3 regions of the Chryseobacterium sp. S90 genome follow, and region 1 is predicted to be linked to each of the others. Evidence: riboswitches for the same ligand, from Rfam matches in the RefSeq annotation. Region 1 holds a riboswitch; each other region holds the start of a gene.
The links. A riboswitch is a leader RNA that binds a small molecule or an ion and turns the genes downstream of it on or off. The one in region 1 is predicted to bind thiamine pyrophosphate.
Positions count from the first base shown of each region.

Region 2: linked by a shared signal. The riboswitch ahead of thiS (sulfur carrier protein ThiS) and the one ahead of pnuC (nicotinamide riboside transporter PnuC) in region 1 are both predicted to bind thiamine pyrophosphate.
Region 3: linked by a shared signal. The riboswitch ahead of ACLMCG_RS18140 (TonB-dependent receptor) and the one ahead of pnuC (nicotinamide riboside transporter PnuC) in region 1 are both predicted to bind thiamine pyrophosphate.

Region 1 is NZ_JBLGCX010000001.1:523,596-527,999, forward strand. It holds gene ACLMCG_RS02545 (FecR family protein) at 1-659, opposite strand, end outside; gene ACLMCG_RS02550 (RNA polymerase sigma factor) at 957-1,451, opposite strand; gene ACLMCG_RS02555 (hypothetical protein) at 1,592-2,623, opposite strand; gene pnuC (nicotinamide riboside transporter PnuC) at 2,610-3,206, opposite strand; TPP riboswitch at 3,230-3,338, opposite strand; gene ACLMCG_RS02565 (PA2169 family four-helix-bundle protein) at 3,536-3,997, shown strand; gene ACLMCG_RS02570 (DUF4142 domain-containing protein) at 4,112-4,404, opposite strand, start outside.
Region 2 is NZ_JBLGCX010000007.1:111,494-115,897, forward strand. It holds gene thiC (phosphomethylpyrimidine synthase ThiC) at 1-1,084, opposite strand, end outside; gene thiS (sulfur carrier protein ThiS) at 1,109-1,315, opposite strand; TPP riboswitch at 1,373-1,469, opposite strand; gene ACLMCG_RS18230 (hypothetical protein) at 1,576-2,418, opposite strand; gene ACLMCG_RS18235 (RluA family pseudouridine synthase) at 2,439-3,116, opposite strand; gene ACLMCG_RS18240 (hypothetical protein) at 3,128-3,442, opposite strand; gene panB (3-methyl-2-oxobutanoate hydroxymethyltransferase) at 3,446-4,261, opposite strand; gene ACLMCG_RS18250 (Crp/Fnr family transcriptional regulator) at 4,323-4,404, opposite strand, start outside.
Region 3 is NZ_JBLGCX010000007.1:86,329-90,732, forward strand. It holds gene ACLMCG_RS18140 (TonB-dependent receptor) at 66-2,183, opposite strand; TPP riboswitch at 2,287-2,378, opposite strand; gene ACLMCG_RS18145 (WG repeat-containing protein) at 2,521-3,225, opposite strand; gene ACLMCG_RS18150 (bifunctional aconitate hydratase 2/2-methylisocitrate dehydratase) at 3,579-4,404, shown strand, end outside.

The DNA.
Region 1 (4,404 bases):
TAGGTCTTCTCCAATTGAGAAATGGCCTCCCCGAATTTCATTTCATTAAAATCAAATGTTTTTACAACATCCTGATCGTAGAAATGTTTCTCGGCTCCGTCCTTGTCAGCAAGCCAGGTTTCTTTGGGCAGAAGAAATGTTGTATTTCCTTTGTAATCAATTTTTACTTTCCCTTCTTTCAGATAGACTTTCTTGTCTGCAGATCTCTGATCAAGCAAAAATTGGGTTCCCAACACTTTTACTTTAAATCCATTGGCATCAATGATAAACGGCAGCGCTTTATTTTTAGCAACACTGAAAAATGCTTTTCCTTTAAAAGAGACATTCCTGGTTTTCTTTCCGAAACCATCAGTCAGCTTCAATTCACTTTCAGGTTCCAGTGTAATGATACTTCCGTCAGATAGTATAAATTCTTTTTGAACCTTTTCTGTTCTGAAAACTATTTGCTGATGATCAGGAGATTTCATTTCATTTCCTGTAGAAAACAAAGTAATCAGTGTAAATAAAGGCAAAAGAACAGCCGCAGCCAATAAAAATCGTTTTGTATTCTTTCTGAATCTGATTTTGCTCTCAAGTCCATTCCAGATTCGCTGATCTGCCGAATCTTTCATTTTCCGGTTTTCTTCTTTAACTGATTTCCATTGATTGTCGAAATCCATAAACTCTTTTTTGATCTTTATTAGAGAATACGCAGGAAGTGTAGAATCGTCAACCTCTATTTTTTTGATTTAACGATTTGTTCATATGGGTTGATATTCCGTTAAAGTTGAAATTGATTTTATTTAAATTAATTAAGGTAATTATATACGATTTTAAATTAATCCTGCTATCTATTATTATGACTCTGTCATTCTGAATGTAACGCAGTGAAATGAAGAATCCAGGCTTTACATGGGATTCTTCATTCGTCGGAAAGAGATTTGAAATGAAGCTTGTTATCAATATAACAAAAAAGGTTAAAACCAAAAATTCAAGTTGGTCCTTAGAAATTTCAAAACCTTGTTGACATGTTTTTCAACAGCTGTTTTGGAAATATGATTTTCCTGCGCGATGGTAAAAAGACTGAGATTCTGGATTTTGTTTTGGATAAAAAACTCACGGCTCTTTTCAGGAACTTGTTCCAGAAGACTTTCTATTTTTTTTAATTGATCTTCCTGCTGCAGTTGCTTTTCGATTTCAGAGCTTTCTTCATCCTGATTTTCCGGGGAATTTTCCAGTGGAACGAAGATCATTTTTCTTTTACGATAGAAGTTGGAGATTTCCTGTTTGGCAGATTTAAAAATAAGTGCTTCAATTTCTGAAGGTGAGTGGGTTTTGGATAAGTACTTCCAGACATGCATAAAAATATCCTGAACAATTTCTTCTATATCTTCTTCTTCCGAAAGGTATTTTGCTACAAAAAAATACACCCTGTGCTTGTAACCGGAATATATTTCTTTAAAATGATCCATCCTTTAAATGTCTTTGAACCTATAACTCAATGATGCAAAAGTATCTAAAAGGGATGTCAATCATATTAAATTCATATTAAGTTTAAATTCATGACCATAATGACTAAAGAGTGACTGTCTTTTAACAGGTTTAGATTACCTCAAAAAGAAAAATCTAAATCATCAGCTGAAGGCCTGAAATTAGAATGCATTGCTGCTGTAAAATAATCACAGAATATCTGATAAATTACAGAATCAGTAGCTGTTGCCCGGATTCCAAGCTGTGTATAAACAGTAAGTATCTGGTGGGATAATTGACTTGTCAATTCTGTTCCATAAGTATGAATCTCATTTTGCTGATCTGCTGAAATCTCTTTATTATCAGCAAGAATATTTTCAATATTCCGGGCAATATTTAACACCTTTTCCAGATGCTTTTCAACAGATTCTGCAAAGTTTTTGAAATGGATCTGAGGACGGATAAGCCTTGCCTCTTCAATAAAATGAGAAGCCATTCCAAGGTAATTCACCAAAAGGGTCAGATCAGCAAAAACCCGAAAAGGAACGCTGTCCAGAATATCATCCGTGAAGAAATGGTCGTACACAAAGCTGTAATCTTCGTTGACCACAACATTCTCAATGGTAAATGAATAAGTACCGCTGGCTTTCATTCCCATAGATTTCCAGTTAGGGATGATTTCAGCCTGCTCTCTCGGAATAATAAAGGAATGAATCATCTCATTGCCTTCGTGATCTAATAAAGGTTTGCCCTTTTCTGTAATTGTGGCATTCAGTGTAAAATGCGTCAGATGGGGAGCTCCTGTGGCAAAATTCCATAATCCATTAATAATATAGGTGTTATCATTTTGCTTTTCTGCAGTTCCGCCAACCATTCCGCTTCCTCCAAAACAAATGTCAGAATTGGTAAACAGTAATTGAGCAATTTCAGGTTTTATGTTTCTTGAGAAATAATTGGCTCCGGCACAGAGTGTCAGCATCCAGCCAAAGCTTCCATCGGTTTCAGCCCAGCCAAATAATGCTTTAAGGCCTTCTTCAAAACGATATCCTAAACCTCCATATTTTTTCGGTACCCAGATCTTCAGCAATCCTTTTTCATGAATATGCTGTATCACCTTATCAGAAATTACAGAAGCTCCCTGAAGTTCTTTTCTGATGTCTTTAATATTGAGCATTAGCTTTGGTTTTAATGATTTTTTGCCATTCCATATACCCGGAGATTGCTACTAAAAATAAGAATGATGTTAACACAGCATAGAGATACAATTCTTTATGCAGCAGCAAGGGTATGGAAATAATATTACTGATATTGAGAATCACCCAGTTTTCAATTTTTCTTCTTGCCATGAGCCACATTCCGGCCCAGGCAAAAGCACTTACCAAGGAATCCCAAACGGGAACATCCGAGTCTGTAAAATGAGTAAGAAAAAACCAGAATAAGCTAAAAGTTCCCAGCACAATTCCTCCGGCAATCCACTTTTCAGAAGTTGAGGTGACAGAGATCTCCATTTCAGATTTCTGTTTCCCGAATTTCCAGTACAGCCATCCGTAGATGCTCATGATCAGATAATAAAGGTTTAAGGTAAATTCAGCATACAGTTTTGAGGTAAGCATCACATACAATGTAAGCAGAATACCGGCAATTCCGAAAAGATAGTTATTGACATTGTTTTTACGGGCCAGTAAGACCTGAATTACTGAAAATAAGACTCCGAACCATTCAGGCAAGGTAATCTGTTTTAAAATTTCCTGCATCATATTAATTTAAAAATCAAATGATGAGATGATAAGTAAGCAATCCCTACGCCGGCATTATCCGGATCAGGTGTGGAAGTACATTCCTGGGTATCATCTCAGCCACTGTTACCAGTAGCACCCCATTGTTGGGGGCAAAGGTCCTGTTTTTTTTCCGTAAAAAGAAAGAATATCGGAATTTTATTTATCCTGTTAACCCATTTTTTTTATTAAAAATAAATAAGCTCATATAAGAAAATCATCCGCCAGACTATATGATCAGGATTATAAAGATGCTGCTGAGTAAATGATAATTTAGTACAATATTATGTTTAATCTAAAAAGTATATATTATGGATAATCGACAAGAAATATCGTTACTGAACGACTTGCTTCACATTACCAATGACAGAATTGAAGGTTTTGAAAAAGTTGAAGGAAAAGTATGGGAAATGTATCCTGATGTAAAGGATGAATATGACCATATGATTTCCCAGTCGAAAATTATGAAAAATGAACTCATTAATCTAATCACTGAAAGAAAGGGCGTTCCGGAGGACTCACCATCTATCGCAGGAGCTATTCACAGAACATGGATTGACATTAAAAATTCTTTTACCATGGGAAATCTGGTAGAATCTACATTGGAAAATGTAGTGTTTGGAGAAAAAGCAGCCATAGAAACTTATGAGAATGCTCTGGGCTATGGTAATCTTAGTGAAAAGAGTAATAAAATTGTGGCCGAACAGCTTCGCAATCTAAAAAGCTCTTACAACCAGTTTAAGAAAATTGAAGAATATAAAAAGAAAGAATAATCAACAAAAAACTCCCCTTACAAAAGAGGAGCTTTATTAATCAAGAACAAAATAATATTTAATCCTTTTCAAAATTATCAAATATCCTGTGTCCTTTTTATGATGCAGGTCATATTATTTCACAGCATTTTTAGCTTTTTCTGATTCTTTCAGATGATGCTCCAATGTAGGAAGCGTCTTACCTGCAAAGGATTTCAGAGAAGATTCTTTTCCTTCCGCTGCTTCTTTTTTGAATTCTTCTATGTCTTCTTTATGATCACTGACCATAAGATCGGTATACTTTTTATCAAAGTCTTTTCCTTTCTTAGCTTTCAGATCATCATACATCTTCTGCTTTTCAGCATCCAGACCTGCAGGTAAGGTATAGCCTGTTCCCGAAGCCCATTTCTTGAGCTCATCATTCGCTT
Region 2 (4,404 bases), on a different contig from region 1:
AAATCTCCTCAAAATGAGTATACAGGAAGCTTTCTTTATGATGGAATAAACACCATTTTGCCATAATAGATCCTCCTCTGGAAACAATTCCGGTCACTCTTTTTGCTGTTAAATGAATGTATCTCAATAAAACTCCTGCGTGGATTGTAAAGTAGGAAACTCCCTGTTCTGCCTGTTCAATAAGGGTATCTCTGAAAATTTCCCATGTCAGATCTTCCGGAACTCCTTTTACTTTTTCCAGAGCCTGATAAATAGGAACAGTACCGATAGGAACCGGGCTGTTTCTGATGATCCACTCTCTTGTTTCGTGAATATTTTTCCCTGTTGAAAGATCCATAATGGTATCAGCTCCCCATCGGCAAGCCCATACTGCTTTTTCCACTTCTTCATCAATACTGGATGAAACAGCGCTATTCCCGATATTGGCATTGATTTTCACAAGAAAATTTCTTCCGATGATCATCGGTTCACTTTCCGGATGGTTGATGTTATTGGGAATAATAGCTCTTCCGGCTGCAATTTCATCTCTTACAAATTCCGGAGTAATCTTACTTTTCGGAGTATTGGCACCAAAACTATGTCCGGGATGTTGAAAAGACATTTCTTTGGATACGGAGTCAAGCTGTTCTATTCTTTGATTTTCCCGGATCGCCACATATTCCATTTCCGGAGTAATGATTCCCTGTTTTGCATAGTAAAGCTGGGTCAATTCTTTTCCTTCCTGTGCTACTTTAGGTTTATGATCGTAAGAAAATCTTAATTCATCAAGACGTGGATCTGCCAAACGGGCTTTTCCGTATTCTGAAGTGATTCCTTCCAGGATATTCACATCATTTCTGTCCAGAATCCATTGTTCCCTGATTCTTGGAAGTCCTTTCTGAATATCAATAACTGCATTTTCATCGGTATAAGGACCTGAAGTGTCGTAAATAGTAACCGGAGCATTATGTTCAAAGCCGCCATTGCTAAGTTTGGTGGGGCTAAGCTGTATTTCACGCATTGCTACATTGATAGGGTGTAATGTACCTTCAACATAGATTTTCTTTGAGTTCGGAAATGGCGAACATGTAATGGAGTGAGCCATAAGTATTGGTATTAAATATGAGAATTAACCGCCCTGAGTGGCAGTAATGATTAAAACTGAATCGTTGTTGCTAAGGATGGTTTCCGCCCAGAATGTCAGGGGAATAATGCGATTGTTGAGGGCTACAGCAATACCTTTCTTTTTTCCAGGCAGCTCAATAGCCAGTAATGCTTCCAGATTTTCAGGAAGTACATCAAATGTTTTTCGGGTGTGGTTGATTATAAGTTCCATTCCTAATATTTTAAATATACTTTAGGAATGGCTATTATTGTACAATAGAATGTACAGCAAAAGTCATCTACTTTTCCCTACGCTGGTATGATCCAGATCAGGTTCAAAGGGTAAAGTCTCAGTCTGTTGGTAACAGACACCCCTAAAGTTTGAGACGAAGTTAGACATTTTTTTAGAATGGGCAAAATCTGAAATGATTTTAAAGAAAAAAGACCATCTCAATTTTGAGACAGTCTTCACTTTTATTTTAAATAGTTCTTTTAGTAAAAAAGCTTCAAGCTTCCATCAGAATTATATTGATTAGTCCAGTTTGATTGGCTCAGAAAAAATTCGGAGCTATAAGGTTTAAACTCTTTTGAAAATCTTCTTTGAGGATTATTTTTTGATAATGAAAGGTAAAAATAATCTTCAAAAATACCCAAATTCTTAAATGGATTTTGTGCAGAATCAAAGTTATCAAATGTAATTTCATTTGTAATGTAAGCATCAACATTATTATGCTTTTCAGTTTTAGTTGCCTTTTCTAAATTTCCTGAGTTATTATAAGTAAACTTTTCTACGTAGGTCAAAATATAATCTTGCGAGTCAGTTGGATCGTATGGAACATTAGGATATTGAGTTAAAATCTCAGTTAACTTTCCTGAAGCGTCATAAGTATAGGACAAATACTTATCCATATATGAATTATTAACCTGTGGAATAACTACTTTACTAACTCTACCTTGGTTATCAAATTCAAATCTTCTTTCCTTCAACTGAACATTGAAACCAGGGTCAGAGCTGTAATCTTTCATAATTGCTGTATTTCCTGTATAGGTTACCGCTGTATAAACAGATTTTGAATAAGCATAAGGAAACCCTGTACTACTAGAAAGTTCCAACTTTCCTCCTACTTTTTTACTAATTCTTCCCTGAGCATCATATTCGAACATATAATTTTGCTCCGATCCATTAAAGACAGGTGACAAAACAGGATAATTCCACGATATTTTACTAGTATTTTCAGTAATCGCCTGTTGTGAATTATCAACCGGCAATTCATCATTGTCTGAACAAGATGCCATAACCAGCAATGTGGCTAATAAAAGTGATTTGAATTTCATGGTATAGTTTTATAATATGCTTATTCTTCACAAGCTCTCCAGATCGCATCATTCTGCGGAACAGGAGCTATGATTTCAATATTTTCTTTGGTTACGGGATGAATAAACTCCAGTTTTCTTGCATGAAGATTGATTCCTCCATCCGGATTGGAACGTGGTGCTCCATATTTCAGATCACCCTTAATCGGAATTCCTGTTTTGGATAACTGTGCTCTGATCTGATGGTGTCTACCTGTTTCAAGGTCAATTTCCAACAGCAAATAATTGTCTAATGTCTTGATAACATTATAGGTAAGAATTGCTTCTTTTGCGCCTTCGGTAGCTTTAGGAAAAACAATAGCTTTATTATTCTTTTCGTTTTTCTTTAAATAATGTACCAGCCTCTGACTTTGTGGGATCATTTCTTTACTCACAACCGCCCAATATGTTTTTTTTACCTCCCGGTTTTTTACCATCTGCGTAAGACGGGAAAGTGCCTTGGAAGTCTTGGCATAGATCACCAGCCCGGAAGTTGGACGGTCTATACGATGAACCAAGCCGAGAAAAACATTTCCCGGCTTAGCATCTCTTATTTTTATAAAATTCTTGATGGATTCTAATAGTGATTCATCACCGGTTTTATCACCCTGAACGAGCTGGCCAACCTTTTTATTAATCACCAGAAGATGGTTGTCTTCATATATAATCTGCTCCTTCATACTTCTTCCGTCTATCTTCTTCTATTGGATAATGAAAGGATGATTCCCGCCAGAAGCCCTACTGTTTTTACTGCAGAAAGTTTTGAACCTTCCGGAATGAATGCTCCCAATACACAAATGACAGCGGCAGCATACATAGCATAGACAAAATTCTTATTGGTAAGCAGTGGAGCCTGAATAAAGAAGCTCGCACCTATCAGAACATAAAAAACTTTTCTTGAAAGTAAATGATTGATTTCCGGGGAAAATAAATTAAACCATCCTACAGCAAGACAAATCAGTGCTGCAATAGATAATATTCCCTGGATAGATTGTTGATTCTGCATAGATTAATAGCTTTCATTTTCGTTTGGAAACTCTACATTCTTCACATCTTTTACATATTGAGAAACTGCTCCTGTAATTTCTGTGTAAAGGTCAAGATATCTTCTTAAGAATTTCGGACTGAAACCCTTGTTCATTCCTACCATATCATGATATACCAAAACCTGTCCGTCACAATCTGCTCCGGCACCGATTCCGATAGTAGGAATGGAAATGCTTTCAGTCACTTTTTTCGCCAATTCTGCAGGTATTTTCTCCAATACAACAGAAAAACAGCCTAGTTCTTCCAAAAGCTGTGCATCAGCAATCAGTTTTTCAGCTTCTGCCTCTTCTTTAGCTCTTACTTTATACGTTCCGAATTTATAAATAGACTGTGGGGTTAATCCCAGGTGTCCCATTACCGGAATTCCTGCATTGATGATTTTTTTAATAGACTTGGAGATTTCCTTTCCGCCTTCAATTTTCACGGCATGTGCTCCACCTTCCTTCATCATTCTTACCGCAGATTCCAATGCTTTTTCAGGATTACTCTGATAAGTTCCGAAAGGTAAATCTGCTACCACCAAAGCCCTGTCGGTTCCTCTTACCACACTTTGAGCATGATAGATCATTTGATCCAGCGTAATAGGCAATGTAGTTTCAAAACCAGCCATTACATTTGCTGCAGAGTCTCCAATCAAAATAGCATCTACTCCACCTGCATCTACCATCTTTGCTGTGGTAAAATCATAAGCTGTAAGCATTGTTATTTTTTCCTTGTCGAATTTCATTTTACGCAAGGTTTCAGTCGTAACTTTTTTAATTTCAGAGTGAACAGACATAATTTATCTATTTTTAAAAGTTAAAAAGTCGGCCTTCAGCCGACTTAAGTTTTTGTATGATTTATAAAACTACGTGACCGAGTTTCATGAGTTTGTCGTGATTTAAGATCTTGATATTTCTTCCGTCTACTTCAATGAGACTA
Region 3 (4,404 bases), on a different contig from region 1:
CAATTGTAATGAAACGGGTAAAAGGGCAAATTTTCAAATTCACTTATTTGCTCTCCAATTTCTCATTACTGAATCTTCCAGCTCACTCCAAACATAAAATTGGTTCCTGCCTGTGAAAAATAATAGGGCTGTCCTTCATACACAGATCCATTGTTGACATATTTCTTGTTGAACAGGTTATTCACCAATAGTTTTAATGCAATTTCATTATTGGCAATTTTAAACTGGTACTGAGCGTTGAAATCGGTCAGGAAATAATCTTTAAGCTGCAGATTGGCATCTTCCGTATTATCCAGATATTGTTTCCCAACATACTGATTCATTAAAGCAAACTGAAAGTTCTTTGTAGGATTAAATTTCAGACCTAAATTGGCAATCACATTCGGAGAGAAAGAAATCTGTGTATTTCCAAGTCTTTCAGGAACATCTCCATTCTGAATATTGAAATCCTGATTTCTGCTCTGGCTTAAAGTTACATTTCCTGAAACCTCCCATTGTTTAGATAATTTTGCCAATGCACCAAGCTCCACTCCTCTTCTGTAACTCTTCCCGGAATTGGTTCTGATGAAAGCTCCTACATTATTAAGTACACCATTTAAGACCAATTGGTTAACGTAGTACATATAATACACATTCGCAGTAAATGATACAATCCCAAACTGTTTTTCAAAACCGGCTTCAATATCATGAAGTTTTTCAGCTTTCACATCGTTATTCGCCATCAGATCATCCCTGTTTGGTTCACGGTGGGCATGGGCATAGGAAAGGAAAACTTTACCTCCTTCAATTCTGTAATTTACCCCGGCTTTAGGATTAAAGAACAACCAGTTTTTACTTAAATCAGCTCCTTCACCATCACCAGCCATCAGGATCTTAGTATTGTAGTTGATTTTTCTAAGCTGTAAATCACCAAAAAATTCAAAATTATCTACTCTGAACAAAGCTTTTGCAAAACCGGATACTTCATTTTTTATTGAACGGCTTCTGTAATACTCACTTTCATCAATCTGAGGAAAAAATACTCCCGTAACATTTCCGTAGTGTCTTCCGTAATATTGATTGGCTACAACTCCCATATTCAGGTCTAAGTTTTCAAACTTTCCGTAAAGCGTTGAAACAACTCCATAAAAATCATTATTCAGCCATTTTTTTCTGATAAAGTCTGAATATTTTATGGTCTGCCCTCCTTCAGTCAGATCGGGTAAATTATATCTGGAAAAAGGATCTCCCTGCTTGTAATTTTCGTAATATCCTTTTCCTTTAGTATAGTGAAAAGTAGTTTCAATATTCCATCGGTCACTGAATTTCTGTTCCCAAAGCAACTGATAATGGTTCTGTCTGTAATTGTCTGTTTCGTTATCATAGAAGCTTACAATATTCTCCCAACTGGCATCATAAATGGCACCTGAAACATTAAATTTAGGATCGGTTTCCCATGTTTTTCTATCAATACCGTTCCATGCCTGGTAGGTTTTCTCTTTTCCACCAAAAGCCATTAAACGTAATTTGGTATTCCCTTCTTCAAATAAGGCCGTAAAATTATAAGAATGTAAATTTGAGGAAGCCCTGTCTATATACCCATCAGAGTGAATATGGGTATATCTTCCCATTACAGAAAGACGGTTTTTCCAGAACTTACCGGAGCCTATCTCAGCTGAATATTTATAGGTATTGAATGAGCCGTAGCTGTCATCTGTTTTAAAATAAAACTTTTCTTCAGGATCTTTAGAAATCACATTGATACTTGCACCGAAAGCAGAAACGCCATTATTAGAGGTTCCCACCCCTCTTTGAATAACGATCTGTGAAGCAGAACTTGTAAGGTCAGGAACATTCACAAAAAAAGTTCCCTGGCTTTCAGAATCATTATACGGAACGCCATTCATCATTACATTAATCCCGCTTCCTGAAACTCCACGAATTCTAAAACCGGTATATCCAACCCCATTTCCTGCATCTGAAGTAGAAATAATGGAGGTTTGATTTTTTAAAAGAATAGGAAGATCCTGTCCTAAATTTTTACCGTCTAAATCTTTCTGTACGTTGATGATTTCCTTTGCAACCGGCAGTCTTTTGGTAAAGTTGACCGCCTCAATTTCTCTGACTTTCAGAGAATCCTTATTCTGAGCCTGCATAAAGGCTACTGAGCCTACGCTAAGCCCTAAAAAAAATAATCCTTTCATTCTATAAATCTTGACATTTAATGAATAAAAGGGGTGATTATGAAATAATTGACAAATAGCAAATGACCATTGATGTTTATCGATCATTTATCGCTAATCATCTATCAATTATTTAAATGGTTCCCTAAACAGCATTACCTGTTCCAGGTTCATTGGGTATAATCTCAGCCTGTTACAGCACCCCTTTATTTCAGGTGCAAAATTACAAAAAATATATCAATTGAGATTCGCGGTGCGAGGTGCAGGGTTTTGAGTTACGGGATAGAAAAAAGCAGAATGAAAAATAAGAGTTATTGGATGAATCATTCATCATTCATCATTCATCATTTATAATTCTTTAATAGGTTTTATTGTTTGAGTCAACATAATAGTAATTCGACCCATCTTTGGTCACTTCAAACATCTTACCCAGCTTCCAGCTGAAGTTTCTTTTAATATTGGAATATTCAAAAGGAATAATGATCTTATTGTTAACATCAATCACTCCAAATTTATCATTATTGGAAGCAACAATCATCGGATTGGCCACATCATCTCCTTCCATAATGTACAGATACTGATATTGAGGATAAATCTGGAACTGCCTGTAATCTGCAGCATTCACAAATTTTGATTTTTCAATAATTCCGTAAAAGCCATTCATAGTATACGCCTGAAATAGCTGCTGTTTATATTCTTCGAAGATACATTTTCCAAAATCTGCTTCTTTGAACTGGTATACTCTCTTTCCAGACTGGTCTATCCTGTAAGAGATCATATCTTTTTCTACTGTAGCATATTCTTTTGTGCCAAATTTTCTGACTTTTTCATTAGGAGAATTCAGAAGGTTACAATCTTCATAAAAAAATACGGCAATATGATATTCCGGTTGAATAATAAATTTTCCGTTCTGGTTAACATACCCAAAATGATCTCCTTTTTTCTTAGGAATCAAAACCGGAAGATCTTTATTTATTATTACTAAATCAGGGTTAGGCTTATTGGCTGCAGGCCCTTTCTTAACCGCAGTTTTCACACCTTTCTTCACCGTTATTTTCTTCACAGATTTAGTCTGTGAAAAAACGAAAACCGAAATAAAAATGCATAAAACTTTAAGGATATTTTTCATATTCGCCATATGTCTACAAAAATACGACCAAAAATAGATATTATAAAATTCATATTTATAAAGAATCTAAATAATTTCGTTTCTATAAAATATTAAAAATTTGTAATTTTGGGAACATTTTGAATTGTTTGATAATTTTAAAAACTTTAAAAAAAAGTGTAGATTATGCTGACTTTATTCGGTTAATGTTGCATCAAAATGTGAGAACTCAAAATGTCATTAACTGTATTTGTACAGACCGGTAAAGAAGAAGCAGGCCTACCTTTAATGTTGAAAGACCTTCTATTATGAATATTTATAAGGATTACATCAAAGAGATTGAAGAAAGAAAAACCCAGGGGCTTCATCCAAAGCCAATTGATGGTGCTGAATTACTAAGCGAAATCATTACACAGATTAAAGATTCAGGTAATGCTGACCGATCGGATTCTCTTAAATTTTTCATTTACAACACGCTACCCGGAACGACAAGTGCAGCGGGAGTGAAAGCAAAATTTTTAAAAGAAATTATTCTGGGTGAATCCGTAGTAGAAGAAATTTCCCCGGCATTTGCCTTTGAATTATTATCTCATATGAAAGGCGGTCCTTCTATTGAAGTGCTGCTAGACCTTGCTTTAGGTAATGACGCAGCTATTGCTAAAGAAGCAGCAGCCGTTCTTAAAACACAGGTTTTCCTTTATGAAGCAGATACAAACCGTCTGAAAGAAGCATTCAACAGCGGTAACGAAATTGCAAAAGAAATCCTTGAAAGCTATGCAAAAGCTGAATTCTTCACGAAGCTTCCTGAAGTTGCTGAAGAAATCAAAATAGTAACATTCATTGCTGGTGAAGGAGATATCTCTACAGATTTACTTTCTCCGGGTAACCAGGCCCACTCAAGATCAGACCGTGAACTTCATGGTAAGTGTATGATCACTCCTGAAGCTCAGGAAGAAATCAAAGCTTTACAGGCACAACATCCTGATGCAAGCGTTATGCTTATCGCTGAAAAAGGAACAATGGGTGTTGGTTCATCAAGAATGTCCGGAGTAAATAACGTTGCTCTTTGGACAGGAAAACAAGCCAGTCCATATGTGCCATTCGTAAACATTGCTCCAATTGTAGGAGGAACAA